DNA from 4 places in the Streptomyces sp. NPDC056600 genome. Region 1 is predicted to be linked to each of the others. Evidence: riboswitches for the same ligand, from Rfam matches in the RefSeq annotation. Region 1 holds a riboswitch; each other region holds the start of a gene.
The links. Region 1 has a riboswitch for cyclic di-AMP ahead of ACFRAV_RS11550 (transglycosylase SLT domain-containing protein). Riboswitches for the same ligand answer to the same signal wherever they lie in the genome.
Positions count from the first base shown of each region.

Region 2: linked by a shared signal. The riboswitch ahead of ACFRAV_RS20445 (M23 family metallopeptidase) and the one ahead of ACFRAV_RS11550 (transglycosylase SLT domain-containing protein) in region 1 are both predicted to bind cyclic di-AMP.
Region 3: linked by a shared signal. The riboswitch ahead of ACFRAV_RS17440 (M23 family metallopeptidase) and the one ahead of ACFRAV_RS11550 (transglycosylase SLT domain-containing protein) in region 1 are both predicted to bind cyclic di-AMP.
Region 4: linked by a shared signal. The riboswitch ahead of ACFRAV_RS03800 (transglycosylase family protein) and the one ahead of ACFRAV_RS11550 (transglycosylase SLT domain-containing protein) in region 1 are both predicted to bind cyclic di-AMP.

Region 1 is NZ_JBHTVQ010000017.1:36,298-43,680, reverse strand. Features, by position in the region: gene rarD (EamA family transporter RarD) at 1-332, shown strand, start outside; gene ACFRAV_RS11565 (VOC family protein) at 383-847, shown strand; gene recQ (DNA helicase RecQ) at 953-2,809, shown strand; gene ACFRAV_RS11555 (HAD family hydrolase) at 3,102-3,935, shown strand; gene ACFRAV_RS11550 (transglycosylase SLT domain-containing protein) at 3,948-4,430, opposite strand; cyclic di-AMP (ydaO/yuaA leader) riboswitch at 4,435-4,620, opposite strand; gene ACFRAV_RS11545 (polyprenyl synthetase family protein) at 5,051-6,061, shown strand; gene nuoN (NADH-quinone oxidoreductase subunit NuoN) at 6,179-7,383, opposite strand, start outside.
Region 2 is NZ_JBHTVQ010000041.1:12,717-20,099, reverse strand. Features, by position in the region: gene ACFRAV_RS20460 (GNAT family N-acetyltransferase) at 1-1,196, opposite strand, end outside; gene ACFRAV_RS20455 (HPr family phosphocarrier protein) at 1,284-1,631, shown strand; gene ACFRAV_RS20450 (GntR family transcriptional regulator) at 1,819-2,526, opposite strand; gene ACFRAV_RS20445 (M23 family metallopeptidase) at 2,710-3,462, opposite strand; cyclic di-AMP (ydaO/yuaA leader) riboswitch at 3,476-3,645, opposite strand; gene ACFRAV_RS20440 (M16 family metallopeptidase) at 3,873-5,261, opposite strand; gene ACFRAV_RS20435 (M16 family metallopeptidase) at 5,258-6,613, opposite strand; gene ACFRAV_RS20430 (hypothetical protein) at 6,901-7,344, shown strand.
Region 3 is NZ_JBHTVQ010000031.1:65,566-72,948, reverse strand. Features, by position in the region: gene ACFRAV_RS17455 (MFS transporter) at 1-724, shown strand, start outside; gene trmB (tRNA (guanosine(46)-N7)-methyltransferase TrmB) at 811-1,572, shown strand; gene ACFRAV_RS17445 (aldo/keto reductase) at 1,593-2,537, opposite strand; gene ACFRAV_RS17440 (M23 family metallopeptidase) at 2,629-3,669, opposite strand; cyclic di-AMP (ydaO/yuaA leader) riboswitch at 3,681-3,820, opposite strand; gene ACFRAV_RS17435 (PP2C family protein-serine/threonine phosphatase) at 4,055-5,188, opposite strand; tRNA gene ACFRAV_RS17430 (tRNA-Met) at 5,353-5,426, opposite strand; gene ACFRAV_RS17425 (dihydrofolate reductase family protein) at 5,476-6,624, opposite strand; tRNA gene ACFRAV_RS17420 (tRNA-Lys) at 6,697-6,769, opposite strand; gene ACFRAV_RS17415 (DEAD/DEAH box helicase) at 6,911-7,383, opposite strand, start outside.
Region 4 is NZ_JBHTVQ010000004.1:129,141-136,523, reverse strand. Features, by position in the region: gene ACFRAV_RS03810 (septum formation initiator family protein) at 1-60, opposite strand, end outside; gene eno (phosphopyruvate hydratase) at 329-1,609, opposite strand; gene ACFRAV_RS03800 (transglycosylase family protein) at 1,902-2,600, opposite strand; cyclic di-AMP (ydaO/yuaA leader) riboswitch at 2,605-2,773, opposite strand; gene ACFRAV_RS03795 (transglycosylase family protein) at 3,015-4,238, opposite strand; gene ACFRAV_RS03790 (cytochrome P450) at 4,375-5,730, opposite strand; gene ACFRAV_RS03785 (nucleoside triphosphate pyrophosphohydrolase) at 5,902-6,888, opposite strand; gene ACFRAV_RS03780 (SurA N-terminal domain-containing protein) at 6,940-7,383, opposite strand, start outside.

The sequences.
Region 1 (7,383 bases):
TCCCGCTGTCCACGCTGGGCCTGCTGCAGTACCTGGCGCCGGTCTTCCAGTTCGGCCTGGGCGTCCTCTACTTCCACGAGGCCATGCCGCCGGAGCGCTGGGCCGGCTTCTCCCTGGTGTGGCTGGCGCTCTCCCTGCTCACCTGGGACGCGCTGCGCAACGCGCGCCGCTCGGCCCGCGCCCTGCGCGCGGCGGCGGTCGCGGCCGCGGCCGTGGCGGTGTCCCCGGAGGACCCGGCGGCGCTGCCCGAGGGGGCGACGGCCTTCCCGAAGCCCGCGGGGCCCGTGGAGCCCGTGGCGTCCGCCGAGGCGACGCGGGAGCGCACGGTCTGATCGCTCGTTCCGGTTGCGCGCGCCCTTCCACCACCCGTAAGAGTGGTGCCATGACGGAATCCGCGGTGCCTGTCCACTGGAAGCTCGTCGTCGACGCAGCCGATCCGCACGCCCTGGCCGACTTCTGGGCGGCCGCCCTGCGGTACGTCCCGGAGGACAACAGTCCCCTGGTCGAGAAGCTGCTGGGCGCCGGTGTGGTACCCGCCGAGGCCACCCTGGAGTGGCGGGGCCGCGCCGCCTGGCGGAACCTCGCGGCGGTCCGGCACCCGGAGGACCCGCACGACGAGGAGTCCGGGACCGGCCTGGGGCGGCGGCTGCTGTTCCAGCGGGTCCCCGAGCCCAAGACCGTCAAGAACCGTCTCCACCTGGACCTGCACCCCGGCGACGGGGCGCGCGAGGTGGAGGTCGAGCGGCTGACCGCGCTGGGCGCCCGGGTGCTGCGCGAGGTCCGGGAGCAGGGCGGCGCCTGGACGGTCATGTACGACCCCGAGGGCAACGAGTTCTGCGTCCACTGATTCCCCGCGGCGGCGGGCCGCCGACGGGGGCCTGTGGAAAACTCCGGCGCCGTCGGTCCGTCCGCCTATGGTGGAGGAAGGTCTACAGGGACGGGCGGTACAGGTGTGACCACGACAACGGTGACGGAGACGGGTGCGGGCGGCCCCGCGCTCGAGACGCTGCGCAAGGTCTTCGGCTACGAGTCCTTCCGCGGCGAGCAGCAGGCCGTGGTCGACCACGTCGTCGCCGGCGGGGACGCCGTGGTGCTGATGCCCACCGGCGGCGGCAAGTCGCTCTGCTACCAGATCCCCGCCCTGGTCCGCCCCGGCACCGGCGTGGTGGTCTCGCCGCTGATCGCCCTGATGCAGGACCAGGTCGACGCCCTGCGCGCGGCGGGCGTGCGGGCCGGTTTCCTCAACTCCACCCAGCACTTCGACGAGCAGCGCCTGGTCGAGGCCCAGTTCCAGGCCGGCGAACTGGACCTGCTCTACCTCGCCCCGGAGCGGCTGCGCCTGGAGTCCACCCTCAACCTGCTCTCCCGGGGGCGGATCTCCCTCTTCGCCATCGACGAGGCGCACTGCGTCGCCCAGTGGGGCCACGACTTCCGCCCCGACTACCTGGCGCTGTCGGTGCTGGGCGAGCGCTGGCCCGACGTGCCGCGGATGGCCCTGACGGCGACGGCCACCCGGGCGACGCACGAGGAGATCACCCGCCGGCTCGGCCTGGGCTCCGCCCGGCATTTCGTCGCCGGGTTCGACCGGCCGAACATCCAGTACCGGATCGTGCCCAAGGCCGAGCCGAAGAAGCAGCTGCTGGCCTTCCTGCGCGAGGAGCACCCGCGCGACGCCGGGATCGTGTACTGCCTCTCCCGGAACTCCGTGGAGAAGACCGCCGAGTTCCTCACCGCCCACGGCGTCGACGCGGTGCCGTACCACGCCGGCCTGGACGCCGGGACCCGCGCCGCCCACCAGGCGCGCTTCCTGCGCGAGGAGGGCCTGGTGGTGGTCGCCACCATCGCCTTCGGCATGGGCATCGACAAGCCCGACGTGCGGTTCGTGGCCCACCTGGACCTGCCCAAGTCGGTCGAGGGCTACTACCAGGAGACCGGCCGCGCGGGCCGCGACGGGATGCCCTCCACCGCCTGGATGACGTACGGCCTCAACGACGTCGTCCAGCTGCGGAAGATGATCCTGTCGGGCGAGGGCGACGAGGCCTTCCGCCGACGGGCCCAGGCGCACCTGGACGCCATGCTGGCCCTGTGCGAGACGGTCCGCTGCCGCAGGGAGCAGCTCCTCGCCTACTTCGGCCAGGAGGCCGCCGAGGAGAGGTGCGGCAACTGCGACACCTGCCTGGCGCCGCCGGAGACCTGGGACGCCACCGTGGCCGCCCAGAAGGCGCTGTCCACCGTGGTCCGGCTGGAGAGGGAGCGGCGGCAGAAGTTCGGCGCCACCCAGATCACCGACATCCTGCTCGGCAAGCGCACCGCGAAGGTGATCCAGTTCGACCACGACCAGCTGTCCGTCTTCGGCATCGGCGAGGACCTGGCCGAGGGCGAGTGGCGCGGCGTGATCCGGCAGTTGCTGGCCCAGGGCCTGCTGTCGGTGGAGGGCGAGTACGGGACGCTGGTGCTGACCGAGGGCAGCGCGGCCGTGCTGCGCGGCGAGCGGCAGGTGCCGATGCGCAAGGAGCCGAAGAAGGTGCCCTCGGCGAGGGGCGAGCGCAAGGCCAAGGCGGCGGCCGCGGCGGAGCTCCCCGAGGAGCTCCAGCCGGTCTTCGAGGCGCTGCGCGGCTGGCGGGCCGAGCGGGCCCGGGAGCAGGGCGTCCCCGCCTACGTGATCTTCCACGACGCGACCCTGCGGGAGATCGCGGCGGCTCGCCCGTCGTCGGTGGAGGAGCTGCGCGGCATCAGCGGCATCGGCGAGAAGAAGCTGGCCACCCACGGCGAGAGCGTCGTCGAGCTGCTGACCTCGCTCGACGCCTGAGCGGCCACCCGCCTGGGGCGACGCCCACCTGAGCGGACCGCCCGCCTCGGACGACCGACCGCCCGCCTCGGACGACCACCTGCCTCGGACCCGCCCGCCCGGGGCGCGGCTGGCCCTGGACGACCGTTCGCCCGGGGCGCGGCTCGCGCTGACGGCCGCCCGTCCGGGGCGCGGCTCGCCCCGGCGCGCCGCGTGGGGCGCTCACCTGAGTAGGGCAACGCCCTATTGCACATATCCCGTTGACGTGTCAACCCGTCACGGGGGCGCTCCAGGAGGTCCGTATTCTCTGATCATGCCCGCACCCGCCGCCTATGCGCCCCCCTCCCGCACGCTCCCCGCGTACGCCCTGATCGCCACGGACCTGGACGGCACGCTCCTGCGCGACGACGACACCGTCTCCCCCCGCACCCGTGCGGCGCTGGGGTCGGCGGCCCGCTCCGGCGCTCGGCACCTGGTGGTGACGGGCCGGCCCGCGCCCCGGGTACGCGACCTGCTCGCCGGCATCGGCGGCGGTTTCGCGGTGTGCGGCCAGGGCGCGCAGCTCTACGACGCGGACCGGGACCGGCTGGTGTGGTCGATGACCCTGGACCGGGAGCTGGCGGAGACGGCGCTCGGCAAGATCGAGGCCGAGGTGGGCCAGGTGTACGCGGCCGTCGACCAGGACGGCGTCCAGGGGCTCACGCTGATCGAGCCGGGCTACCGGATGGCGCGGCCCACGCTCCCCGCGGAGCGGGTAGGCCGCCGGAGCGACCTGTGGGAGCGGCCGATCACCAAGGTGCTGCTGTCCCACCCGGAGCTCACCGACGACGAGCTGACCGCGGTGGCGGCCTCGGCGGTCGGCTCGCTGGCCACGGCGACGATGTCCGGCCCCGGGACCGTGGAGCTGCAGCCGCACGGGGTCACCAAGGCCACCGGGCTGGCCATGGCCGCGTCGCGCCTCGGCCTGGGCCCGGAGGACGCCGTCGCCTTCGGCGACATGCCGAACGACGTCCCGATGTTCCGCTGGGCGGCCCACGGGGTGGCCATGGCCAACGCGCACCCGGAGCTGAAGGCGGTCGCCGACGAGGTCACCACGACGAACGAGGACGACGGCGTGGCCGTCGTCCTCGAGCGGTTGTTCCCCTGAGGGAGCGGGGGATCAGTAGGCGCTGTTGACGTTGTCGATCGAGCCGTAGCGGTCGGCGGCGTAGTTGCACGCCGCGACGATGTTGGCGACCGGGTCGAACGGCGAGGTGTCGGTCCCCTCGACGTGGTAGGCGTCGAAGGTGGGGTCGATCACCTGGAGCAGGCCCTTGGAGGGGATGCCGTTGATCGCGTTGATGTCCCAGTCGTTGATGGCGAGCGGGTTGCCCGAGGACTCGCGCATCACGTTGCGGTGGATGCCGTCGTAGGTGCCCGGGATGCCGTGCTTCGCCATGACGGCGAGGGCCTCGCGGATCCAGCCGTCGAGGCTGTCCGTGGTGGCGGCCAGGTGGATGACCTTGTTGCCCGGGGCGACGGTGACCGCGGTCTGCGCGGTGGGGGTCTCGGCGGCCCAGGCGCCGGTGGCGCCCACGATCGGCGCGACGACGACGGCCGCGGCGACGGCGAGGGCCGACGCGGTACGGGTGAGACGGGACATGCGTTCTTCCTCTCCGGCGCCTGCGAGGTGAGCTGTCGGATTCGGGCCAGAAAGGCTGCCCGGCCCGCCGCCCGATGGGGCGGCAGGCTTCACCCCTAGCCGTCCCGGAGGCGCGCTCGCGCGCGCTCCGGTCCGGCGGTGTACCTGGGTCCCCCGCTCCTGCCGTGCGTGGAATGGGTCTGTGGAGTGCGGGCGGCGGCAGGATTCGGCGTTCCGCCCGGCTGGCGCGAAACGTATGCGAGAGCGGATATCCGAAACAAGTACGATCTTCGTGGATCATGCTGGTTGATCATGTTTGAGGGCGATTCGTCCATCGGCCCGCATCCGGGCCCGCTCCTCAACCCGCCCCGCCCGTGGGTGACTTCGGGCCATTGGACCCCGTCCGTCCACCCCGCGCCCCTGTGGCCCATGTCACGGATCGACCGATGATCATACAAAACGAGTGAAGAGGTCGCCAATCCGGCAATATCCCCTCAAACGGACAGGGTGTCTCCGGCCATCTGGCGGGTGGGGGCTGTCGGTGATCCAAACCCGACCGGATACGCTGAGTGGGGTGATGGCAATGACCTATCGACAAGCCGTGTGATCGTCAGCACACACCAGCAGACAGGAGACCCCTCGTGAGCGTGGTCGGGCCGTTCGGGCTGAGGGTTCGGGACCAGGCGCTGGAGACCGCCGTCCAGGCAGGTATGGCGGCCGTCGAGGAAGGTCTGCTCGAAGCCACCAAGAGCGAGGTCCCGTTCATCACCGAGGCCGCTCAGCACCTCGTGAAGGCGGGCGGCAAGCGGTTCCGTCCGCTGCTCGTCATGCTCGCCGCGCAGTTCGGCGACCCGGACGCGCCGGGGATCGTTCCCTCGGCCGTCGTCGTCGAGCTCACGCATCTCGCCACGCTGTACCACGACGACGTGATGGACGAGGCCGAGGTGCGCCGCGGCGTGCCCAGCGCCAACAGCCGCTGGGACAACTCGGTGGCGGTCCTCACCGGCGACTTCCTCTTCGCCCGCGCCTCGCACATCCTGGCCGACCTCGGCCCGGAGGCGGTGCGGGTGCAGGCCGAGGCGTTCGAGCGCCTGGTCACCGGCCAGATCCTGGAGACCGCCGGCCCGTCCGCCGGGCGCTCCCCCATCGACCACTACCTCGACGTGCTGGCCGGCAAGACCGGCTCGCTGGTCGCCGTCGCCTGCCGCTTCGGCGCGATGATGTCCGGCGCCGACCACCAGGTCGTGGACGTGCTCACGCAGTACGGCGAGCGGCTGGGCGTGGCCTTCCAGCTGGCCGACGACGTCCTGGACGTCGCCTCCGACTCCTCCGACTCCGGCAAGACCCCCGGCACCGACCTGCGTGAGGGCATCCCCACGCTGCCGGTGCTGCGGCTGCGCGAGCGGGTGGAGCGGCTGGGGCTGCCCGAGGACGTCGCCCTGTGCGAGCTGCTGGACTCCGACCTGTCGGACGAGGCGCGCCTGGCCGAGGCGGTCGCCCGGCTGCGGGAGCACCCCGCGCTGGAGGACGCCCGGGCGGACACCGTCCGCTACGCGCAGGAGGCCCGTGCCGCGCTGGCCCCGCTGCCGGAGTGCGAGTCCAGGACGGCCCTCATGCACCTCTGCGACGCCGTGGTGCACCGCGCGGGCTGACCTCCTCGCCACGCCCCCGTACCGCACGCCGAAGGCCCGGCTCCCCCCGAGGGAACCGGGCCTTCGGCGTCGATGGGACGCCCGGCGCCGGGCGTCCGTCGTCGGGACGCCCGGCGCTCAGCGGACGAAGATCCCCGCCTGGCTCGCCAGGTCCAGGAAGTACTGCGGCGCCACGCCCAGCACGACGGTGACCGCCGCGCCGACCGCGATCGCCGCGGTCGTCAGCGGCGACGCCACCGCGACCGTCGGCCCGTCCGGCTTGGGCTCGCTGAAGAACATCAGCACGATCACCCGGATGTAGAAGAACGCCGCGACCGCCGAGGACAGCACGCCGACCACCACCAGCGGGGCCGCGCCGCCCTCCGCCGCCGCCTTGAAGACGGCGAACTTCCCCGCGAACCCGGAGGTCAGCGGAATGCCCGCGAAGGCCAGCAGGAAGACCGCGAACACCGCCGCCACCAGCGGCGAACGCCGTCCGAGACCGGCCCACTTGGACAGGTGGGTGGCCTCGCCGCCCGCGTCGCGCACCAGCGTCACCACGGCGAAGGCGCCGACGGTGACGAAGGAGTACGCGGCCAGGTAGAAGAGGACCGAGGAGATGCCCTCCGGCTTCGCCGCGATCACACCGGCCAGGATGAACCCGGCGTGCGCGATGGAGGAGTAGGCCAGCAGCCGCTTGATGTCGGTCTGCGTGATGGCGACGATCGCGCCGATCACCATGGTGACCGCGGCCACGCCCCACATCACCGGCCGCCAGTCCCAGCGCAGCCCCGGAAGCACCACGTACAGCAGCCGCAGCAGCGCGCCGAAGGCCGCCACCTTGGTCGCCGCCGCCATGAAGCCGGTCACCGGGGTAGGAGCGCCCTGGTAGACGTCCGGGGTCCACATGTGGAACGGCACCGCGCCCACCTTGAAGAGCAGACCCATCGTCACCAGCGCGGCGCCCAGGAGCAGCAGCACGTCGTTGCCCATGGTGCCGGCCAGCGCCGGGCTGACCTCGCCGACCGTGCCCTCGACGACCTGGGCGATCCGGCCGTAGGCGACCGAGCCGGAGTAGCCGTAGAGCAGCGCGATGCCGAAGAGGGTGAACGCGGAGGCGAAGGCGCCCAGCAGGAAGTACTTGACCGCGGCCTCCTGCGACAGCAGCCGCTTGCGGCGGGCCAGCGCGCAGAGCAGGTACAGCGGGAGGGAGAAGACCTCCAGCGCGATGAACAGGGTCAGCAGGTCGTTGGCGGCCGGGAAGACCAGCATGCCGCCGACCGCGAAGAGGAGCAGCGGGAACACCTCGGTGGTGGTGAAGCCGGCCTTCACGGCCGCCTTCT
Region 2 (7,383 bases), on a different contig from region 1:
GAGACGAAGGTGGAGACGCCGGTGACCCCGGTGACGCCGCCGTCGCGCCGGTGCAGGCGGGAGAGCAGGGCGACGCCGATCGCCCCGGACTGGGTGAACAGGCCGATCCGCCCGGCCCGCGGCATCTCGGGGGCGAGGGAGGCGTTGAGGCGGACCCCGTCGGCGGTGTTGACCACGCCGAACGCGTTGGGGCCGATCACGCGCATGCCGAACGCGCGGGCGCGGCGCACGAGTCGGCGCTGCCGCTCGAGCCCTTCGGGGCCGAGCTCGGCGTACCCGGCGGAGAGCACCACCATCCCCTGCACCCCGTGCGCCCCGCACTCGTCGACCACCTCGGGCACCCGGTCGGCCGGCACGGCCACCACGGCGAGGTCGACGGGTCCGTCGATCTCGGTCAGCGAGCGGCACGCGGGAACGCCGTCGACGTGGGCGAGGTCGGCGGGGAAGGCGGCGTTGACGGCGTGCAGCGCGCCGGTGAAGCCGCCGTCGCGCAGGTGCTCCAGCACGCCGCGGCCGACGCCGCCCGGGGCGCGGCTCACTCCGATCACGGCCACCGACCCGGGCGCGAGCAGCCGGCGCACGGAGCGCGCCTCGGCGCGCTGTTCACGGGCCTGCTGGACGGCGAGCGAACGGTCGGTGGGCTCGAGGTCGAGGTGGAGGCGGACCACGCCCTCCTCGAAACTGCGCTTCTGGGCGTACCCGGCGTCCGTGAACACCTTGATCATCTTGGTGTTGCCCGGCAGCACCTCGGCGGCGAAGCGGCGCACGCCTCGCTCCCGGGCCACCGCGGCGATGTGCTCGAGCATCGCGGAGGCGACCCCGCGCCCCTGGTGCGCGTCCTGGACCAGGAAGGCGACCTCGGCCTCGTCTGCGGGCGCGGAGGCGGGCATGCCGTCGGCGTCGACCCGGTCGTAGCGGACGGTGGCGATGAACTCGCCGCCCACGGTGGCGGCGAGGCCGACCCGGTCCACGTAGTCGTGATGGGTGAACCGGTGCACGTCCTTGGCGGACAGACGCGGGTACGGCGAGAAGAAGCGCAGGTACTTCGACTCGTCGGAGACCTGCTCGTAGAAGCTGACCAGGCGTTCCGCGTCGTCCTCGGTGATGGGCCGGACGTGGGTGATGCCGCCGTCGCGGAGCACCACGTCGGCTTCCCAGTGCGCGGGGTACTCGTGACGGTCCGACGGGCTCTGCATGCGGCAAGCCTACGGCTCGTGGCCCCGATCGGGGCCCGTGGTGATGCGCGCGAGGCGCGCGGACGGTGAGGACAGGAGGTACCGGAGATGCCCGAACGCCGGGTCAGGGTGGCCGCGCCGGACGGTCTGCACGCGCGGCCGGCCGCGCGTTTCGTGCGGGCCGTGCAGGACTCGGGGCTGCCGGTGCGGGTGGCCCGGGCGGACGGCGCGGGGGTGGGGCCGGTGAACGGCGGGTCGATCCTCGGAGTGCTGGGGCTGGGGGTGCGCCGCGGCGAGGAGGTGGTGCTCTCCTGCGACGGCGACGGCGACGGCACCGGGGCGGGTGCGGGTGCAGGTGCGGGTGCGGAGGCCGGGGGCGTGGAGAAGGTGCTCGACGAACTGGCGGAGCTGCTGTCCGTGGACCGTCCGGAGCGCCCGGGGGAGGCGGAGCTGTGAGCGGGGCGGGACCGGGGCCCGCCGAATTGCGCCGCGCGCGAATATCTCGCGCGAACAGGAACACGAATGCATCGCACCCCACGAATGACCGCACGGCGGGAATTGCAGAACCGGCCCTGGAAAGGCACACCGAACGACGGAGCGGGAATTGCACCCGCGCACCCGCCTCTTGTATACGGCCCTCTTGTTAATTACGGAGGCCATTCATGTTTACGGCATGTTGCGAGGTCCTCACGCCGTCCGCGCGCGCCGCGCCCCCGCGGTTCTGACCGGGAATGCGCAGCCGGTACAGCACGGTCGAGCGCTCGGTGTGCAGGGCGGTCACCTGCCGGGCCCGCTCCCCGTCTCCCCGGGCCACGGCGTCCACGATGGCGCCGTGCTCGGCCCAGGTCTCCACGGGCGCGGGCAGCGGATCCAGTGCGTACATCCAGGCGATCTTGTGCCGCAGCTGGGTGAGCGTGGTGGTCAGCGCGGCGCTCCCGCAGGCCTGGGCCAGCGTCTCGTGGAACCAGCCGCCCAGCGACCGCAGCTCCTCCCCGTATCCGCGCCGGGCCCGCTCCTGACCCAGCCTGACCAGGCCGCGGAGCACCTTGAGGTGGGCCTCGGTGCGCCGCTGGGCGGCCCGGGCGGCGCCCAGCGGCTCCAGCAGCAGCCGCATCTCCAGCAGGTCGGCGGCCTCCTGCTCGGTCGGCTCCGCCACGCAGGCGCCGGCGTGCCGCCGGGTGACCACGAAGCCCTCGGCCTCCAGGGTGCGCAGCGCCTCGCGGACCGGGACGCGGGAGACGCCGTAGCGGCGGGCGAGGAGTTCCTCGGTCAGCCGGGTCCCGCGCTCGTGGACCCCGGCGACGATGTCGTCCCGGATCGCCGTGCATACCGAATGCGCGGGAATACGCATGCCGACCTCCGCCTCGATGAATAAGGCGACTCTAAGGCAATGCGCGTGAATTTCCGACGGGAAGCCGCACGGGAGAGGGAATTTTCGGCCGCTCCCCCGCCCGGTGCGCCCGGATACCGTCCGGAACGACGAAAAAGCCCCCCGTCCCGGAAACCGGGACGGGGGGCTTTCGCGTGGGTGACGTCAGAGGTTCACGCCGTGGGAGCGGAGGTAGGCGACGGGGTCGATGTCGCTGCCGTACTCCGGGGAGGTGCGGGCCTCGAAGTGCAGGTGCGGGCCGGTGACGTTGCCGGTGGCGCCGGAGCGGCCGAGGTGGGCGCCCGGGGTGACCGCCTGGCCGACGGCCACGCTGACCGAGGACAGGTGGCCGTACTGGGTGTACGTGCCGTCGTGCATCTTGACGACGACCTGGTAGCCGTAGGCCCCGCCCCAGCCGGCCTCGACGACGGTGCCGCGGCCCACGGAGCGGACCGGGGTGCCGGAGGCGGCGTGGAAGTCGATGCCGGTGTGGCTGCCGGAGGACCAGATGCCGCCGCCCGCCTGGTAGGAGGTGGAGACGTAGGACCCGGCGATCGGGCTGACGAACATGTTGAGGCGGCGGAGGCGCTCACGCTCGGCCTCGCGGGCGGCGCGCTCCTCGGCGGCCTCACGCTCGGCACGGGCCTTCTCGGCGGCCGCGGCGCGGGCGGCGGCCTCGACGGCGGCCCGCTCCTGGGCCTCGGCCTGCTCGTCGATCTGCTCGGCGACGGTGTCGCCGATGGTGACGACGGGAAGCAGGCCACTGGTCTCGGCGGGGGCCTCCGCGGCGACGGCGGGGCTGGCGAGGGTGCCGACGACGCCGGTGGTGGTGAGAGCGGCGAGGCCCGCCAGGCCGGCGGTGGTGCGGCTGGTCCGGCCGGGACGACGGTGCCTGCCGGGGGCGCAGTTGAACGCCATGAAGTGGCTGAGTCCTTTCCTTCCCTCTCGCCTGCCGGGTTAGCTGTCGGGTTCGGAGCAGGAAGGTCTCCTACGGGTTCCTCCCGCGTGGCGGAAGGCGCCCGATTCACCCCAGGGGTACCGCTCGGTTGGGTCCCCGGCTCCCCTGGCTCGCGCCGTACGGGGATTAGGCGATGACTGCCCGGCGCCGCGGATGCGGAGCACAGGTGTGGCGGGCAGCCGGATCGAAGCTAGTTGGGTGATCAATCGGATAACAAACGGATCAAGACTTTTGTAGCGCACGCCACAGGGCAAACCGGACCCTTCTACGCGCATCGCACGGCTCCCGGACGAGCCGGTGCCGGACCGAACGAAGCGGGCCCCGGCGGCCGTAAGGCTCACCGGGGCCCGAAACCGCCCTGGACGGGCCGCTACTCGGCGCTCACCACGGTCACCTCGCCGATGCCCAGCTCACGCACCGGGCCGGCGATCTGCGCGGCGTCGCCGACCAGGACCGTCACCAGACGGTCCACCGGGAAGGCGCTCACCACGGCTGCGGTGGCCTCCACCGTGCCGGTGGCGACGAGCTGCTGATAGAGCGTCGCCTGGAAGTCGTCCGGCAGGTGCTGCTCCACCTGGTCGGCCAGCGTGCCGGCGACCGCGGCGGCCGTCTCGTACTTCAGCGGCGCCACGCCCACCAGGTTCTGCACGGCGGTGTCCCGCTCGGTGTCGGTCAGGCCGCCCTCGGCGAGGGTGCGCAGCACCTGCCACAGGTCCTGCAGCGCGGGGCCGGTGTTGGGGGTGTCCACCGAGCCGCTGATCGCCAGCATCGCGGCGCCCGAACCGTCGGGGGCGGAACGCAGGACCTGCCCGAAGGCGCGGACGCCGTACGTGTAGCCCTTCTCCTCGCGCAGCACCTTGTCCAGGCGGGAGGTGAGCGTGCCGCCCAGGCAGTAGGTGCCGAGCACCTGGGCCGGCCAGACCCGGTCGTGCCGGTCCGGGCCGGTGCGGCCGATCAGCAACTGGGTCTGGACGGAGCCGGGACGGTCCACGATCACCACGCGGCCGGTGTCGTCCGACGTCACCGCCGGCACCGCGCGCGGGGCGGCCTGGGAGCCCTTCCAGGCGCCCAGGGTCTCGGCCAGCAGGGCGTCCAGGTCGACGCCCGTGAGGTCACCGACCACCACGGCGGTCGAGGTGGCCGGACGGACGTGCCGCTCGTAGAAGGCGCGCACGGCGGCCGCGTCGATCTTCTCGACGGTGTCCTCGGTGCCCTGACGGGGGCGCGCCATCCGCGAGTTCGCCGGGAAGAGCTCCTTGTAGAGCTCCTTGGCGGCACGGCGGGCCGGGTTGGCCAGCTCGTGCGGGATCTCGTCGAGCCGGTTGCGCACCAGGCGGGAGACCTCGTCCTCGGCGAACGCCGGGGCGCGCAGCGCGTCGGCCAGCAGACCCAGCGCCTTGGGCAGCCGGGAGGCGGGGACCTCCAGGGAGACCCGCACGCCGGGGTGGTCGGCGTGCATGTCCAGGGTGGCGCCGCAGCGCTCGAGTTCGGCGGCGAAGTCCTCGGCGGAGTGCTTGTCGGTGCCCTCGGCGAAGGCGCGCGCCATGATGGTGGCGACACCGTCCAGGCCGAGCGGCTCGGCGTCCAGCGGGGCGTCCAGCAGCACCTCGACGGCCACGACCTGCTGGCCGGGGCGGTGGCAGCGCAGGACGGTCAGGCCGTTGTCGAGGGCACCGCGCTCGGGCGCGGGGAACGCCCACGGCTTGGGCTCGCCGGCCTGCGGCTGGGGGTGGAACTCCATGGTGGCCAGGTCGGTCACTTGGCCTCCTCCTCTTCGTCCTCGTCGCCGTCGGCGTCCGCGCCCTCGGGAGTGATCGGTTCGTACACCAGGACCGCCCGGTTGTCGGGGCGCAGACGGGCCTTGGCGACCTCCTGGACCTCCTCCGGCGTCACCTCCAGCACCCGCTCCACGGCGGTCAGCGCGAGCTGCGGGTCGCCGAACAGGACGGCGTACCGGCACAGTTCGTCGGCGCGCCCGGAGACCGTGCCGAGGCGGTCCAGCCACTCGCGCTCCAGCTGTGCCTGGGCGCGCTCCATCTCCTCGGCCGTCGGGCCCTCGGCGGCGAGCCGCGCGAGCTCCTCGTCGACGGCGGCCTCGATGACCGGCACCTCGACGTCGCCGGAGGTCTTGACGTCCAGCCAGCCCAGCGAGGGCGCTCCGGCCAGCCGCAGCAGGCCGAAACCGGCCGTCACCGCGGTGCGGTCGCGGCGCACCAGGCGGTTGTAGAGGCGGGAGGACTCGCCGTAGCCGAGGATGGTCAGCGCCACGTCGGCGGCGTCGCAGGCACGGGTGCCGTCCTCGGGCAGGCGGTAGCCGGCCATCAGGGCGCGGGCCGGGACCTCCTCGCGGACGACCTCGCGGATCTCCCCGCCGACGACCTCCGGCAGCGCTCCGTCCCGCGGGGCGGGCTTGCCGTCGTGGGAGGCGATGGAGCCGAAGTACTTCTCGACCCAGGCCAGGGTCTGCTCCGGGTCGATGTCGCCGACCACCGACAGCACCGCGTTGTTGGGCGCGTAGTAGGTGCGGAAGAACGCGCGGGCGTCCTCCAGGGTGGCGGCGTCCAGGTCGGCCATGGAGCCGATCGGGGTGTGGTGGTACGGGTGGCCCTCGGGGTAGGCCAGCGCGAAGATCTTCTCGAAGGCCGTGCCGTAGGGGACGTTGTCGTACCGCTGGCGGCGTTCGTTCTTGACGACGTCGCGCTGGTTCTCCATCGACTCGTCGTCGAGGGCGGTGAGCAGGGAGCCCATCCGGTCTGCCTCCAGCCAGAGCGCGAGCTCCAGCTGGTGGGCCGGCATGGTCTCGAAGTAGTTGGTGCGCTCGAAGCTGGTGGTGCCGTTGAGGGAACCTCCGGCTCCCTGCACCAGCTCGAAGTGACCGTTGCCCTTCACCTGGGCCGAGCCCTGGAACATCAGGTGCTCGAAGAGGTGGGCGAGGCCGGTGCGGCCCTGGACCTCGTGCCGGGAGCCGACGTCGTACCAGAGGCACACCGCGGCGACCGGGGTCAGGTGGTCCTCCGAGAGCACCACGCGGAGCCCGTTGGCAAGGCGGTGCTCGGTAGCTGTGAGGCCTCCTGAGCCTGCCTCGGCTGTGGCCGTGTGACCCATGGGCATGTACGTCCCTTCGCTCGCCTGAAACTTGTGTGTCCGGACTGCCTGTCACTCTATGCAACCGAGGGCGGTTGCCGTGAGGTTCCCGATACGTCACATTGCCGCCCGATCCGGGGACACTCCGGCCCGCCGGGAGCTTCACCGGCCGCGTGGACGGCCGCGAGGTGCTCCCGTCGGCCGGCCGCTCCGGCGGCCGCGACCCCGATCGCCCCGGGACGCGCGGGTGTGCTGGGATGGGCGCCGTCCACCGGCCGGCGTCGTCCGCCGTGAATGAAGTGAAAGGACGTTCCATGTGCAAGGCCTTGACCGCCGCCGCCCTTCTGGGGCTGGGCGCTCTGCTCCTCTCCGGCTGCTCCGGCTCCGACGGCGACGACGGGGCGAAGGGCCCGGCCGCCTCGAAGACCGCTCCGAAGGCCTCGCAGCCGGCCGAGCGGTCCTCGCAGGCCCCGGCCCCGGAGCAGGGGTTCGACGGCACCTGGCGCCCCATCAACGACAGCCCCGTCGAGACGTTGAAGATCACCGGGGGGAAGGTCGTCACCACCGGCGAGCTCGCCTGCCCGGGCTCCCTCGAGGGCGTCGGCACCGAGAAGCCGCGGATCACCCTGGACTGCGCGAAGCCGGACCCCGCGCGCACGAAGGGAACCCTGAAGATGAAGTCCGACGGCTCCGCCGTCGTCATCGAGTGGGACGGGCCGGAATGGGGAGGAATGATCGACAGCCTGCGCCGGGCCTGAGCTCCGGGCGCCCGTCCCGGGGCGTCACCGGCGGGGGCG
Region 3 (7,383 bases), on a different contig from region 1:
GCTGACCCGGCTGGCGGGCTGGATGGCCTTCGACACCGGGCAGCAGGAGGCCGCGCAGCGCTACTACATCCAGGCCCTGCGGCTGGCCCGCGCGGCGGCGGACGTGCCGCTGGGCGGCTACGTCCTGGCGTCCATGTCCCTGCAGGCCACCTACCGGGGCTTCGGCGACGAGGGCGTGGACCTCGCCCAGGCCGCGGTGGAGCGCAACAGAGGGCTGGCCACGGCCCGCACGATGAGCTTCTTCCGCCTGGTCGAGGCGCGGGCCCACGCCAAGGCGGGGGACGCGGCCGCGGCCGGGACGGCGCTGAAGGCCTCCGAGAGCTGGCTGGAGCGTTCCCGTGAGGGGGACAACGACCCGACCTGGCTCGGCTTCTACGGCTACGACCGGTTCTGCGCCGACGCCGCCGAGTGCTACCGCGACCTGAAGGCGCCCGGGCAGGTGCGGCGGTTCACCGAGCAGGCGCTGTCCAAGCCGACCGAGGAGTTCGTGCGCTCGCACGGGCTGCGGCTGGTGGTCTCCGCGGTGGCCGAACTGGAGTCCGGCAACCTGGACGCGGCCTGCGAGCAGGGGGTCCGCGCGGTGGAGGTGGCCGGGCGGATCTCGTCCGCGCGCACCACGGAGTACGTCAAGGACCTGCTCACCCGGCTCGAGCCGTACGGCGACGAACCGCGTGTCGTCGAGTTACGCGAACGCGCCCGCCCTCTTCTCGGCACCCCGGCCTGACCTCGGCCGCCCCCGGCACGGCGGCGCCCGGACCGGGGGTGGTGAGCGCGGGGCGAAGGAGCGGTGCGCCGTAGAATCGGGGCATTGTGTCTGACGCCCCGAACCCCAGCCGCCGCCCCGCCCGGACCCCCCGGTTCCCGGACGGACCGCAGCCCGATCCGGCCGGCTCCCACCACGAGCGCCGCATCCGCAGCTTCCAGCCCCGCCGCAGCCGGGTGACCACCGGACAGGCCGACGCCATCGAGCGGCTCTGGGCCCGGTGGGGCCTGGACATCGACGGCCGCCGCACCCTGGACCTCACCGAGCTCTTCGGTGACGACCGCCCCGTCGTGCTGGAGATCGGCTTCGGCATGGGCGAGGCCACCGCCCAGATGGCCGCCGACGACCCGGCGACCAACATCCTCGCGGTGGACGTGCACACCCCGGGCCAGGGCAACCTCCTGAGCCTCGCCGAGAGGAGCGGACTCGGCAACGTCCGCGTGGCCAACGGCGACGCGATCATCCTGCTCCGCGAGATGCTCCGGCCCGACGCGCTGGCCGGGCTGCGCGTCTACTTCCCCGACCCCTGGCCCAAGAAGCGGCACCACAAGCGGCGGCTGATCCAGCCCGAGTTCCTGGACCTGGCCGCCGACCGGCTCAGCCCGGGCGCGGTGCTGCACTGCGCCACGGACTGGGAGCCGTACGCGGAGCAGATGATGGAGGTGCTGACCGCGCACCCCCGCTTCGCCAACACGCAGCCCGAGGGGCACTTCGCGCCCCGGCCGGAGTTCCGTCCCCTCACCCGGTTCGAGGGCCAGGGGCTGGACAAGGGGCACGTCGTGCGCGACCTGCTCTTCCGCCGGGTCTGAGGAACCGGCGGCACGGCGGATCAGTCGGAGGCCGTGTCCAGCCGGGCCGTCTGCTCGTCGGTGAGCCGCAGGCCGGCGACCGCCGTGAGGGCGGGCAGCTGGTCCACCGTGCGGGCGGAGGCGGTCGGCGCGACCACCGTCGGGCGGGCGGCGAGCCAGGCCAGGGCCACCGTGGCCGGGGACGCGCCGTGCGCCTCGGCGATCTCGTCGAGGGCGGCCAGGACGCGCCGGCCACGCTCGCTGTCCAGGTGCCGGGCCGCTCCGGTCGCCCGGGGGCTGTCCACCGTGGTCCCCGGGCGGTACTTGCCGGTCAGGAAGCCGGACGCCAGCGCGTAGTACGGCACGGCGGCCAGCCCCGCCCGCTCGGCGACGTCGCGCAGGGGGCCCTCGTAGGTGTCCCGGGAGACCAGGTTGTAGTGCGGCTGCACGACCGTGTAGCGGGCGAAGCCCTCGCGCTCGGAGAAGTCCAGCGACTCCTGCAGCCGCTCGGCGGTGATGTTGGACGCGCCGATCGCCCGCACCTTGCCCTCGCGGACCAACTGGTCGAGGGCGAGCAGGATCTCCTCGACCGGCGTCCCGGGCTGGTCGAAGTGCGTGTAGTACAGGTCGATGTGGTCGGTGCCCAGCCGGCGCAGCGAAGCCTCCGCCGCCGCCCTGATGTTGGCGGCGGACAGCCCGCGGTACTTCGGGTGCTGGCTCACCTTGGTGGCGACCACGACCTCGGAGCGGTTGCCCCGGGCCTTGAGCCACCTGCCGATGACGGTCTCCGACTCGCCGCCCTCGTTGCCCTCCACCCAGGCGGAGTACGAGTCGGCGGTGTCGACGAAGTTGCCGCCCGCCGCGGTGTACGCGTCGAGGACGGCGAAGGACTCCCGCTCGTCGGCGGTCCATCCGAAGACGTTGCCGCCGAGGGCGAGCGGGAACACCTCGAGGCCGGACGTACCCAGCTTGCGCAGTTCACTCATGACGATGACCAACGCGTCCGGCCGGCGGCGCATTCCGACGCGCCGTCAGCCGGCCACGGACATAGGGAAGGGGGAGGGGGGTGCGGCGTCGTCAGAGGTTGACGCCGCGCGCGGCCATCCAGGCCATCGGGTCGACGCCGTCGCCGCCGCCCGGGTGCACCTCGAGGTGCAGGTGCGGGCCGGTGACGTTGCCGGTCGCGCCCACCCGGCCGATGACGTCGCCGGTGGTCACCTTCTGGCCGACGCTGACGTTGATCGAGGACTGGTGGCAGTACCAGAGCTCGGTGCCGTCCTCGAGGGTGAGGATGGTCCGGTAGCCGTACGAGCCTGCCCATCCGGCCTCGGTGACGGTGCCGGTGTGGACGGCCTTCAACAGCGTGCCGGTGGGGGCCGCGAGGTCCAGGCCCGTGTGGTAGCCGGAGGACCACATGGAGCCGGCCTGCATGTACGTGGAGGTGATCGTGTAGGAGGACGCCGGCGAGACGAAGCTGGCCGCCAGCTTGGCGATGCGCTCGGCCTCGGCCTTGGCCTTGGCCTCCTCCTCGGCCTTCTCGGCGGCGGCCTCGCGGGCCTGTGCCTCCGCCTTCTCCTTGGCCGCCTTCTCGGCGGCGGCCTGGGCGGCGGCCTCCTGGGCCTCCAGCGCGGCCTGCGTCTCGGCCTCCTGCTCCTGCTGGGCGGCCTGCGCCATGATGCGGGTGCGCAGCGCCTCGCCGGCGTCGGCGGAGGACGGGGTCTCGGCCGGGGCGACGCCCACGCCCATCTCGCCGAGGACGCTGGGGGCCTGCTCGGCGGCCGCGGTTTCGGTCTCGTCGCCGCCGGGAAGCAGGGAGGTGACCGGGTCCAGCGACGGCATCTGCGGCATGGTGATGTGCACCGGAGCCTTGCCGGGCGCGGCGGTGGCCATGCCGCCCGCGCCGACGGCGGCGATCACACCGACGCCGAGGACGGTGGAACTGCGGGCCAGGCCCCGCTGCTTGGCCACCCGGTGACGGCCTCTGGAGACCGTCCCCTCGCTGGGGTTCCACTCCCCGAAGGAGCCCTCGCCGGGGACTCCGGCGGGACCGTACGCGTCGGCGGCCACACGCTGGCTCGGCACGAAGGGCAGTTCAGGGGCAGGGGGGTTGGACGCCACGGAGGCGCGCTCCTTTCCTTCCGTCTCGCCTACCGGGTTAGCTGACGGGTTCGGAGCGGGAAGGTCTCCTACGCGCGCATACGGAGATACGCCCGATTCACCCCGGAAAGTGGTTCCCCGGTTCCCTTGCGGGATTCGGCAGAGCGCACGGAGCCGTCGCTTGTGACGGCTGGGACAGCCGCGCGCTGCGTTATCGAACGTTAATAGAAGCGGTGGCTCAATTCCAAGCCGTTCCTTCACATCGTCCAACGTTGTGGCCTGAACCTATGGAGGTTCTCCAGGGCGAAACGGACATGGCTTAGGTCACACCGTCACGACCGCCATGGCTTGATCACTTCGGTGGGCGTCCTGCGGTCCCGGGGTGCCGCCGCCGCGTCCGGGCCGGTCACACGCTCCGCACGGCCAGCAGCGCCATGTCGTCCGCGATGTCTCCCCCGGAGTGCAGGGCCACGTCCTCGGACAGGAATTCCAGCAGGTCCTCCGGCTCGCCGAACACCCGCCCGTCCAGCCGCTCGACCGGGTCGTAGAACACCCCGTCCTCGTCCCGCGCCTCGGTCAGACCGTCGGTGTAGAAGAGCACCGTGGCGCCCGGCCGCAGCGGCACGGGCGGACCGGGGTGGGGCGATCCCACCAGCTCCGCGAGCGCGAGCGGGCCCCCGGGCTCCCCCGAATCCAGCAACCGCGGCTGTGCCCCCGGTTCCAGCAGCAGCGGCGGCGGATGGCCGTGGTTGACGATCGTCACGCTCCGGCCGTCCCGGGAGAACTCGGCGAACACCGCCGTCACGAAGCCCTCCTGCTGTTCCAGCTCCACGGCCCGCCGGTCCCGCTCACGGACCACCGCCTGCTCCATGTGCTCGGCGGCCTGTTCGATGGTGTCTGCCCGCTCCGCCACCTCGCGGAAGGCCCCGACGACGACCGCGACCGCCGCCACGGCGTCCATCCCCTTGCCGCGCACGTCCCCCAGCACCACCCGTACGCCGTGCGGCGTGTCGTGCGCGGCGTACAGATCGCCGCCGATGTTGGCCTCCCGCAGGGCCGCCTCGTACCGGGAGGCGATCCGCAGGGCGCCGATCCGCCGCTGCGGCTGCGGCATCACGGCCCGCATCGCCACCTCGGCCATCTGCCGGGCGGACGCGAGGCGCAGGTCGACGCGGTGGACCGCCGTGTTCATCACGCAGGACAGCACCGAGACGAAGACGACGGTGAGCAGCTCGGTGACCATCAGGGCAGGGGAGTCCGTGTCCCGGGTCAGCCGCACGTAGAGGGTGAGACCCGTCGAGAGCAGTCCGATCAGCACCGTGGCGCGCAGGGTGTACAGAGGAGCGGCGATCAACGGGGCGGCGGCGAAGAACGGTACGGCGGTCACGTCCCGCGGCGTCAGACTGTCGTAGGCGAGGCCGAGGACCAGGGCCAGGAAGGGCAGCACCCGCAGCACCAGACGGGCGTAGAGGATCCACCGTCGGCCTGGCCCGAAGGCGGCCTCGGCCTCCGGATCCACCGGTCCGCCTCGCCTCAGCATGGAGTCCATCGTCGCGCGCCGGGCCGGAAGCGGCGACCGCTGGCCTGCGCACGGATGAAGGCTGACGGAGAAAGCTGACGGAGAGGCGCCGGAGAAGAAAGCCGACTGCGGACGCAAACACTCAGGGCCGGAATCCGTGAAGGATTCCGGCCCTGAGTCTTCAGTAGCGGGGACAGGATTTGAACCTGCGACCTCTGGGTTATGAGCCCAGCGAGCTACCGAGCTGCTCCACCCCGCGTCGTTGTGTCTTCACTGTACGACATGGCGCGGGGGAAAAGCGAATCGGTTCACGTCGACCCGCCGAACAGGTGGCGGTTGGGCTCCATGGCACGCTCCTCGTACTCGGGCAGTCGCACCACCCGGGCGCCGCCCGCCGCCAGCACCCCGCTGCCGTCCGCGGCCGCCACGAAGGTGTCGGGCTCCCGCCAGGCGGTGACCACCCGCCGCACCCCGGCGTCCAGGATCAGCCGCGCGCACGGGGCCGGCCGGGAGGCACGGCGCGCGCACGGCTCCAGGCTGCTGTAGACGGTGGCCCCGGGCAGCCGCGGGTCGTCCGGGGCGATCTTGGCGAGCGCCGCCTCCTCGGCGTGGACCACCGGGTCGCCTCCCTCCCGGGAGTGGCCGCGGGCCAGCTCGGTGCCGTCCTCGGCCACCACCACCGCGCCCACGCTGAACGCGGTGCGGGACGGCGGGCACTCCTCGGCCAGGTCGCAGGCGAGGCCCAGCCAGTACCGGTCGGCGGCGGAGGCCGAGGGGCCGGCGCCCGGGGCGACCGGCCGGTAGCGGGCGAGCACCACGTCGCCCACCCGCCGGGTCTCCTCCAGCCGCAGCCTGCCCGGCGGATAACCGCCCGGGCCGAAGAGCCGCGGCGCGTCCGGTTCGCCGACCAGCAGCGGGCCCAGCGCCAACTGGAGCTCGTCGGCGAGCTGGAGCCGCAACAGCTGGGTGTGGACGCTGCCGCCTCCCTCGACCATCAGCCGTCGCACCCGGTACGCGGCGTGGAGGTGCTCCAGAACGGCCCGCCAGTCCAGTTCCGGTCCCACCGGGACCACCTCGACGTCCTTTTGGCCACGCAGCGCCTCCTGCGCCCGCGATGCGCCCCCGTCCGTGGTGTAGACGGCCTTGCGGCCGCCGGTGCGCCAGAAGCGGGCCGCCGGGTCCAGTTCACCCGAACCGGTGACGAGCACCTTGAGCGGGAACTCCGGCAGCCCGGCAGCGGTGCGCGCGGCCCGCCGTTCGGGCGAGCGGACCACCAGCCGCGGGTCGTCGGCGCGCAGGGTGCCGGCCCCGATGAGGATCGCGTCGCTCGCGGCCCGCACCTCGTCGACCCGGTCGAAGTCCTCGGGGCCCGAGAGCAGCAGCCGCTCCGGGCCGGTGTCGTCGAGGCAGCCGTCGAGCGAGACGGCGGCGGAGAGCAGGACGTAGGGGTGCGGCATGGGGCGGCTCCGGGACGTGACGCGGCGCATGCTCCGGCCGGGGTCGGCCGGGCGCATGCGCCGCGTCAGAAGTAGGCCCTGTGGGACTCGAACCCACAACCAATGGATTAAAAGTCCACTGCTCTGCCAATTGAGCTAAGGGCCCGTGGTGATGTTGCTTCCCCGAGCATAGCGGGAGGGGGCCTCCCGTCCGAGCGGGTATCCGGGGCCGACGGCGCGCGGGAAGCGCGGAGGGCCCGCACGACCGGGGTCGTGCGGGCCCTCACAGGCGGTGTGCGCGGGCGCGTCAGCCGTTGCGCTTCCAACGCGGCTTCTCGTCGCGGCGGCCGAAGGAGCCACCGCGGTGGTCGTCACGACGGTCGTCGCGGCGGCCGAACGGACGGTCCGAGGTGCCGCCGGCGCGGAAGCCCGGGCGGTCGTCACGGCGGTCGCGGTTGAACGGACGGTCGTTGCCGCGGAAACCACCACGGTCGTCACGACGCTCGAACGGACGGCCGCCACGGTCACCGCCGCGGTCGTCACGGTTGAACGGACGGTCGCCACGGTCGTTGCCGCGGTCGCGGTTGAACGGACGGTCGTCGCGGCGCTCGAAGGAACGGCCGCCACGGTCACCGCCGCGGTCGTCACGGTTGAACGGACGGTCGCCACGGTCGTTGCCGCGGAAACCACCGCGGTCGTCACGACGCTCGAACGGACGGCCGCCGCGGTCGTCACGACGCTCGAAGGAACGGCCACCACGGTCGTCGCGGTTGAACGGAC
Region 4 (7,383 bases), on a different contig from region 1:
CTGCTCACCGAGCAGCCGCAGCCGGGTGGTCGTGGAGAACCGGTCCCGGTTCTGCGCCATCTTCTCCGCGCCTCCCCGTCGGCGTGCCGTGTGCCTGCGTGCCGTGTGCCTGCTGCGTTGCGTGCCTGCTGCGTTGCGTGCCTGCTGTGCCGCGTGAGCGTCCTGGCGGCCGTCCCGCGTCTTCTTCCCCGCACACGGTACGTGACGCCGGGGCGCGGCCGCGCGCAGCGGGGCACGCAGCGGGCGCGCGGGACACGGACAGGGGTGTGCCCCCGGAGCCGGAGCTCCGGGGGCACAGGTCGGGCGCCGCGGCCCGAGGGCCGGGGTGTCAGCCCTTGAAGCGCGGGAAGGCGCTGCGGCCGGCGTACACCGCGGCGTCGTCGAGGATCTCCTCGATGCGCAGCAGCTGGTTGTACTTGGCGACGCGCTCGGAGCGGGCCGGGGCGCCGGTCTTGATCTGGCCGCAGTTGGTGGCGACGGCGAGGTCGGCGATGGTGACGTCCTCGGTCTCGCCGGAGCGGTGGGACATCATGCACTTGAAGCCGTTGCGCTGGGCCAGCTCGACGGCGTCCAGGGTCTCGGTCAGCGAGCCGATCTGGTTGACCTTCACCAGCAGGGCGTTGGCGGCGCCCTCCTCGATGCCGCGGCCCAGGCGCTCCGGGTTGGTGACGAAGAGGTCGTCGCCGACGAGCTGGACCTTGTCGCCCAGCTTGTCGGTGATGGTCTTCCAGCCGTCCCAGTCGTCCTCGAACAGCGGGTCCTCGATGGAGACGAGCGGGTAGGCCGCGACGAGCTCCTCGTAGTACTCCGTCATCTCGGCGGCGGAGCGCTCCTTGCCCTCGAAGAGGTACTTGCCGTCCTTGTAGAACTCGGAGGCGGCGACGTCGAGGGCGAGGGCGATCTGCTGGCCGGGGGTGTAGCCGGCCTCCTTGATCGCCTCGAGGATCAGGTCCAGCGCCTCGCGGTTGGAGCCGAGGTTGGGGGCGAAGCCGCCCTCGTCGCCGAGGCCGGTGGCCAGGCCCTTGGTCTTCAGCACCTTCTTGAGGGTGTGGTAGACCTCGGTGCCCCAGCGCAGGGCCTCGGAGAAGGACTCGGCGCCGATCGGCGCGATCATGAACTCCTGGATGTCCACGTTGGAGTCGGCGTGCGAGCCGCCGTTCAGGATGTTCATCATCGGCACCGGCAGCAGGTGCGCGTTGGGGCCGCCCAGGTAGCGGAAGAGCGGCAGGTCGCTGGCCTCGGAGGCGGCGTGGGCCACGGCCAGGGAGACGCCGAGGATGGCGTTGGCGCCGAGGGAGCCCTTGTTGTCGGTGGCGTCCAGGTCGAACATCGCCTGGTCGATCAGGCGCTGCTCGGTGGCGTCGTAGCCGACGAGCTCCGGGCCGATCTGCTCGATGACGGCGAGGACGGCCTTCTCCACGCCCTTGCCGAGGTAGCGGTTCTTGTCACCGTCGCGAAGCTCAATGGCCTCGAAGGCGCCGGTGGAGGCGCCGGACGGAACAGCGGCACGGCCGGTGCTGCCGTCGTCGAGGCCGACCTCGACCTCGACCGTGGGGTTGCCTCGGGAGTCCAGGATTTCCCGGGCTACGACGACGTCGATGGACGGCACGAGCATCTCCTTCTGGGATGTGACGCGAGTGGCGCCGGACCACCTGGTCCGGCACGGGGTGCACAGCCTCCGTGGCTCTGCGAGACCGAGCCTAACCGGCCGGACGGGATCGGCCAGCCGGTCGCCCCCTCTACGGAGGGGTAACAGGAGATTAATTGTTCCGACCCGAAACAAAAAGTCGGCGGACGTATTGCGTGCAAATGCCCCGCCCCCGTGCGCGGATCACGCAACACGGGGGCGGGGCTGTCACGGGGCGGGCGGCCGGCTCGGTCGGAGCCCGCCGCCCGGCGGGTCAGCTCAGGTGGAGCATCTGGCCCGGGTAGATCAGCTGCGGGTTCTGGACGATGTCCTTGTTCAGCTTGTACAGCTTCTTCCAGCCGCCCTTGGTGTGGTGCTTGTCGGCGATCCGGCTGAGCGAGTCGCCCTTGCGGACCTTGTACTCGCCGTCACCCTTGAGCACCTTCTTGCCGGTGGGCGTGGTGACCTTCTCGGCCTTCTTCGGCTTCTCGGCCTTGACGGGCTGGGCGGGCTTCTCGGCCTTCGGCGCGGGGGCCGGGGCGGCCTCCTGCTGCGGGGCCTGCTCCTGGGCGGGGGCCTCGGCGGCGCCGCCCTGGTACGGGGAGCTGGACAGGCCGACGCCGCAGTGCGGCCAGGCGCCCGGGCCCTGCTCGGCGAGGACCTTCTCGGCTATCTCGATCTGCTGGGCCTTGGTGGCCTGGTTGGCCTGGGCGGCGTACTGGGTGCCGCCGAAGCCGGCCCAGGTCTGGTTGGTGAACTGCAGACCGCCGTAGAAACCGTTGCCGGTGTTGATGGACCAGTCGCCGCCCGACTCGCACTGGGCGACGGCGTCCCACTCGGACTCGGTGGCGGCCGAGGCGGTGCCCGCGGTGATCAGCGGGGCGGCCACGACGGCGCCGGTGAGACCGGCGACGGCGAAGGCGCGCTTGGCCTTGGAGGGGCGACGGTGCTTGCCCTGGCAGGAAAACGACATGGAGGTATCCCCTCACCGACGCCTGCGAGGTGAGCTGTCGGGTTCGGGCTATGAGGGTCGCCCGGCCGCGCACCTCCCGGTGCACGGCTTCACCCCTAGCCGGTCCGGCGATCTGGCTGCCGGACACGGCGCTTACCTGGTTCCCCCGCTCCTGCCTACGGCGCATGACGCGACGACATGTCCCGTACGGCCGTTGGCAGGATTAGGCGTGACGGCCGCCGGGGCCCGCTGGAGCGAGCGGTTCGACGTTAGCCACGCCCATGCCGGGATTTCAAAGACGATCAGGGCTTCTGAGACCCATCTCTCACTTCTCCGGAATCAGACATTCCAGGACGAAAGGGTGGGTAACTCCCCCGATTTTGCCCGGCTTTCACCCCGCCTGATCGTCTCGTCCCCTCCGGTCCCCGGCCCGGTTCAGGCGGGGAGGGACAGCTTCGTGCCCGCCACCAGACGGTCCGGGTCGTCCCCGATCAGGTCCTCGTTGGCCTCGTACAGGGCGCGCCAGCCGCCCTTGACGTCCTGCGACTTGGCGATGGAGACGAGGCTCTCGCCGGCCCGCACGGTGTAGGTGCCCGCGGGGGCCGCGTGGCGGCCCGAGGAGCCGCTCGTGGTCTCCGTGGTCTCCTCGGCGCTGGTGCCGCGGTGGCGGCCGGAGCCGGAGGAGGCCTCGGAGTCCTCCTGGGCGGCGGTGTCGTCGCCGAAGAGCGGGGTGTCGTCCCCGAACAGCTCGTCGCCCTCGCCGTCGAACAGCGGCGCGTCCTCGTCGGACGAGCCGGTGTCGCCGCTCTCCTCCTGGTCCGCGTCGCCCTTGCCCTCGCCGTTCCCGTTGCCGTCGCCCTTGCCGCCGTTCTCGCCGGACTGGCCGCCGCCGTGCTCGCCGGAGCCGCCGCCGACCTCGGGCAGGTCCGGGACGACGGGGGCGCCGGTGCCGGTGTCGACCAGGCCCAGGTCCTCGCCGAGGTCCAGCCCCTCGTCCTGCCCGGCCTCCTGGCCGAGGTCCAGGGACCCGCCGTCCACCGGCGCAAGGTCGGCGCCGGGGAAGAGGCCGTGACCCGCGCCCCGGAGCATCCCCTGGTCGGCGTCGCCGGCCGCCTCGGCCGAGCCGGAGCCGCGCGCCTCGTCCGCGCGCCCGGCGCCGGAACCGCCGGTGCGGTCGCCGCCGGCGGACCCCCAGCCGGAGGCCGAGCCGTCGAAGGAGCCGGAGTCCGTCACGTCGCCGGTGCGCAGCGCGTCCACGCCGGTGTCCACCTGGGCGGCGGGGGCGTCCTCGCGCAGACCGTTCATCGCGCCGCAGGCGAGCCACGGGGTCGCGCCCTGCTCGGCGAGGATGCGCTCGGCCACGGCGATCTGCTGCGAACGGCTCGCCTCGGCCGGGTTGGAGGCGTACGACAGGCCGCCGTTGCCCTCCCACTGGTCCTGGGTGAGCTGGAGACCGCCGAAGAAGCCGTTGTCGGTGTCGGCGCTCCAGGCACCTCCGCTCTCGCACTCGGCGACCCGGTCCCAGGTCGCCCCGTCGGCCGCGCTCGCGCCGGTGGCCGCGAAGAGCGGCAAGGCGAGGGCGGACCCGGTCACGCCGGCTGCGACGACGACCGCCGGCGCCTGACGGGGGCGGCGGTGACGACCGTTTCCGGAGAGCATGCGGATGCCTTTCGTCGACTGCTGTGGGCGCGCGACCACGTCCGGCACCGCGCCGGCGGGGTCGTCACGTCTGTGCGGGAACGTAGCCGGTGATCATCGTTCGTCACAACTCGATGTCGCACAGAACACACGAACATCACAGAACTGTCGAACTATTGCTTCCACTTGGTCCCGGCTCGGGAGTGAACTCGACCGGAAGAGTCCGCAGGCCACGCATGATGAGACCGCCGCGCCAGCGCAACTCCTCCGGCGCGGCCCCGAGTTGAAGGTCGGGCAGACGAGTGAGCAAGGTCGCCAGCGCGGCGCGGCCCTCGAGCCGGGCGAGCGGGGCGCCCAGGCAGTAGTGGATGCCGTGCCCGTACCCCAGGTGCTGGTTGTCGCGGCGGGAAAGGTCGAGGGTGTCCGGCTCGGCGAACCGCTCGGGGTCCCGGTCCGCCGCGGCCAGCACCACCAGGACCGGATCGCCGGCCGCGATCCGCTGCCCGCCGAGGGTCAGCTCCTCGGTCGCGAACCTCCAGGTCGCCAGCTCCACGGGGCCGTCGAAGCGCAGCAGTTCCTCGACGCCGGTCTCCAGGAGCAACTCGTCCCCCGCGGCCAGCGAGCGCTGCAGCCGCTCGCGTTCGGCGGGGTGGGTGAGCAGCGCGTAGGCGCCGTTGCCGATCAGGTTGACCGTCGTCTCGAAGCCGGCGAACAGCAGGATGAAGGCCATCGCGGCGGCCTCGTTCTCGGTGAGGTGCTCCCCCTCGTCCGAGGCGCGGATCAGACCGGAGATCAGGTCCTCGCCGGGGGCCGGCTGCGCGGGCAGGGCGGCGCGCTTGCGGTGGATCAGCTCGGCGAGGTAGCCGCGCATCTTCTTCACCGAGCGCGCCACGCCGCCGCGTGGGCCGCCACCGTGGCGGATCATCATGCCCGCCCAGTCCCGGAAGTCGTCCTGGTCCTCGCGCGGGACGCCGAGCAGGTCGCAGATGGCGTAGATGGGGAGCGGGAACGCGAAGTCGTGGATCAGATCCGCGCTGCCGCGCGCGGCGAAGCCGTCGATCAGGGTGTCGGTGAGCTCCTGCACGCGGGGCGCGAACTCCGCGACCCGGCGCGGGGTGAACGCCTTGGCGACCAGGCGGCGCAGCCGGGTGTGGTCCGGCGGGTCGATGTTCAGCAGATGCGTCATCAGGTCCGCCTTGCGCTCGCCCGGGATGCCGGTCCGGTTCCGGGCGTGCGCGGGCTCGTCGTGGTGCGCGGGGTTCTTCGACAGCCGCGGGTCGGCGAGGGTCTGCCGGGCGTCGGCGTACCGGGTGACCAGCCAGGCCTCCACCCCGCTGGGGAGCCGCGTGCGGTGCACGGGGGCGTGCTCACGGAGCCAGGCGTAGGCGGGGTACGGGTCGGTCGCGAACTCCCAGGTGAAGAGTTCCGGGGCGGGCGGGGCGGGCGGGGCCTGCGGCGTCTGCGGGGTCTGCGGGGTCTGCGGGGTGGAGGGCGTCTGGTGCGGCTCGTTCACCCCACGACGGTACGCGGCGGGGCCCCCTCCCCCGCGCGGGACCTGCGCCTGCCTGTCCCACCGGCTCGCGCCGGGTCCGGCCGGCCGGGCCCGCGACCCCGCGGGCGGTGGTGCCGCCTCCGCGGTGCTCCCGCCTCGCGGCACGACGGCCCCGGGGTGGGGCCCCGCGGGTCAGAGGCCCGCGGCAGCCGCCGCCTCGGCGGTGCGGATGGCGTCGCGGTAGGCGCGGGCGGCCGCGCGGAGGGCCGACTCGGGGTCGACGCCCGCCTCCTCGGCGCGGACCGCGAGGGTCAGGAGTTCGTAGCCGACGCCCTCCCCCGCCGGGAGGGCCGCGTCGAGCCCCGCCTTGCGGGCCCGCGACGCCAGCTTCGCGGTGAGCGCCAGCGCAGGCTGCCCGAGCGGCACGCCCTCGGTGACCGAGGACCGCTGCTTCTCGACCGCCTTGGTCCGCAGCCAGTGCTCCTCGACCTCCTCCGGCGTCGCCGCGGACTCCTCGCCGAAGACGTGCGGATGCCGGTGGATCAGCTTGGCGACCAGCCCGCCCGCCACGTCGTCCACGGAGAACGGCTCCTCGGCGTCCTCCTCGGCCATCCGGGCGTGGAAGACGACCTGCAGCAGCACGTCCCCCAGCTCCTCGCGCAGCTCCTCGCGGTTGCCCGTCTCGATCGCCTCGACCAGCTCGTACGCCTCCTCCAGCGCGTACTTGGCGAGGCCTTCATGGGTCTGCCGGGAGGTCCACGGGCAGTCGGTGCGGACCCGGTCCATCACCGCGACCAGGTCCAGGAGCCGCGCGCCGGGCAGGTCGTAGGAGGCGGGGAGCAGCTCCAGGTCGGGCATGTGGACGCGGCCGGAGCCGGCCAGCCGGGCCAGGCCGTCGGTCAGCGCGGGCTCGCCCTCGCCGCCGGCGACCACCACCACGGTGCGCCCGCCGGCCGCCGCGTCGACCAGTTCGCGGGCGGAGGGCGAGGCCTCCTCCACCGTCACCCCGGCCTCGCGCAGGTACGGCAGCTGCGGATGCGCGTCGTCCGCGCAGAGCACCCGGTCCGCCTCGCGCAGGACGCTCCAGGCGGGCCAGGACAGCAGACCGGGGGCGACCCGGTGGCTGGTGGTGAGCAGGACGACGCGGCCGGGGGCGTCGGGGGAGGCGTTGGCGTTCACCCTTCGAACGTAACGCAGCGGTGCGCCGCCTCCCGCCCCCGGCCCCGCGGCTCAGGCCTCGACGTCCCGCACCCAGGGGGTCTTGAGGTCCGCCCGCGCGCTCTTCTCCGCGTCCCAGGTGCCGTAGCGCGGGTTGAGCTCGACGCCGAGGTCCTTGGAGGCGTCGGCGAGCGCCTTGGTGAAGACGGGGCTGTCGGTCTCGGTGCCGAGCCGCTGCGCCAGCTCGCCCGCCGCGACCTGCAGGCGCAGGTTCTCCTCCAGCCGCTCGGGGGCGACGCCGTACTGCTGGAGCCAGGTGTTCCGCAGTCCCTTCTCCCCGCCGAGCTGCCGCTCCAGGTTGGTCCGCAGGTCCTGGACCTTCTTGGGCGTGACGGTGACGCCCGCCTCCTCGGCGGCGTGGTGCAGCACCCGGTCGATCACCATGGACTGCACGGTGAACCGGGCCAGGGCGCCGGACTGGGAGACGACCTGCCGGTACTGCTCGTCGTCGGGGAC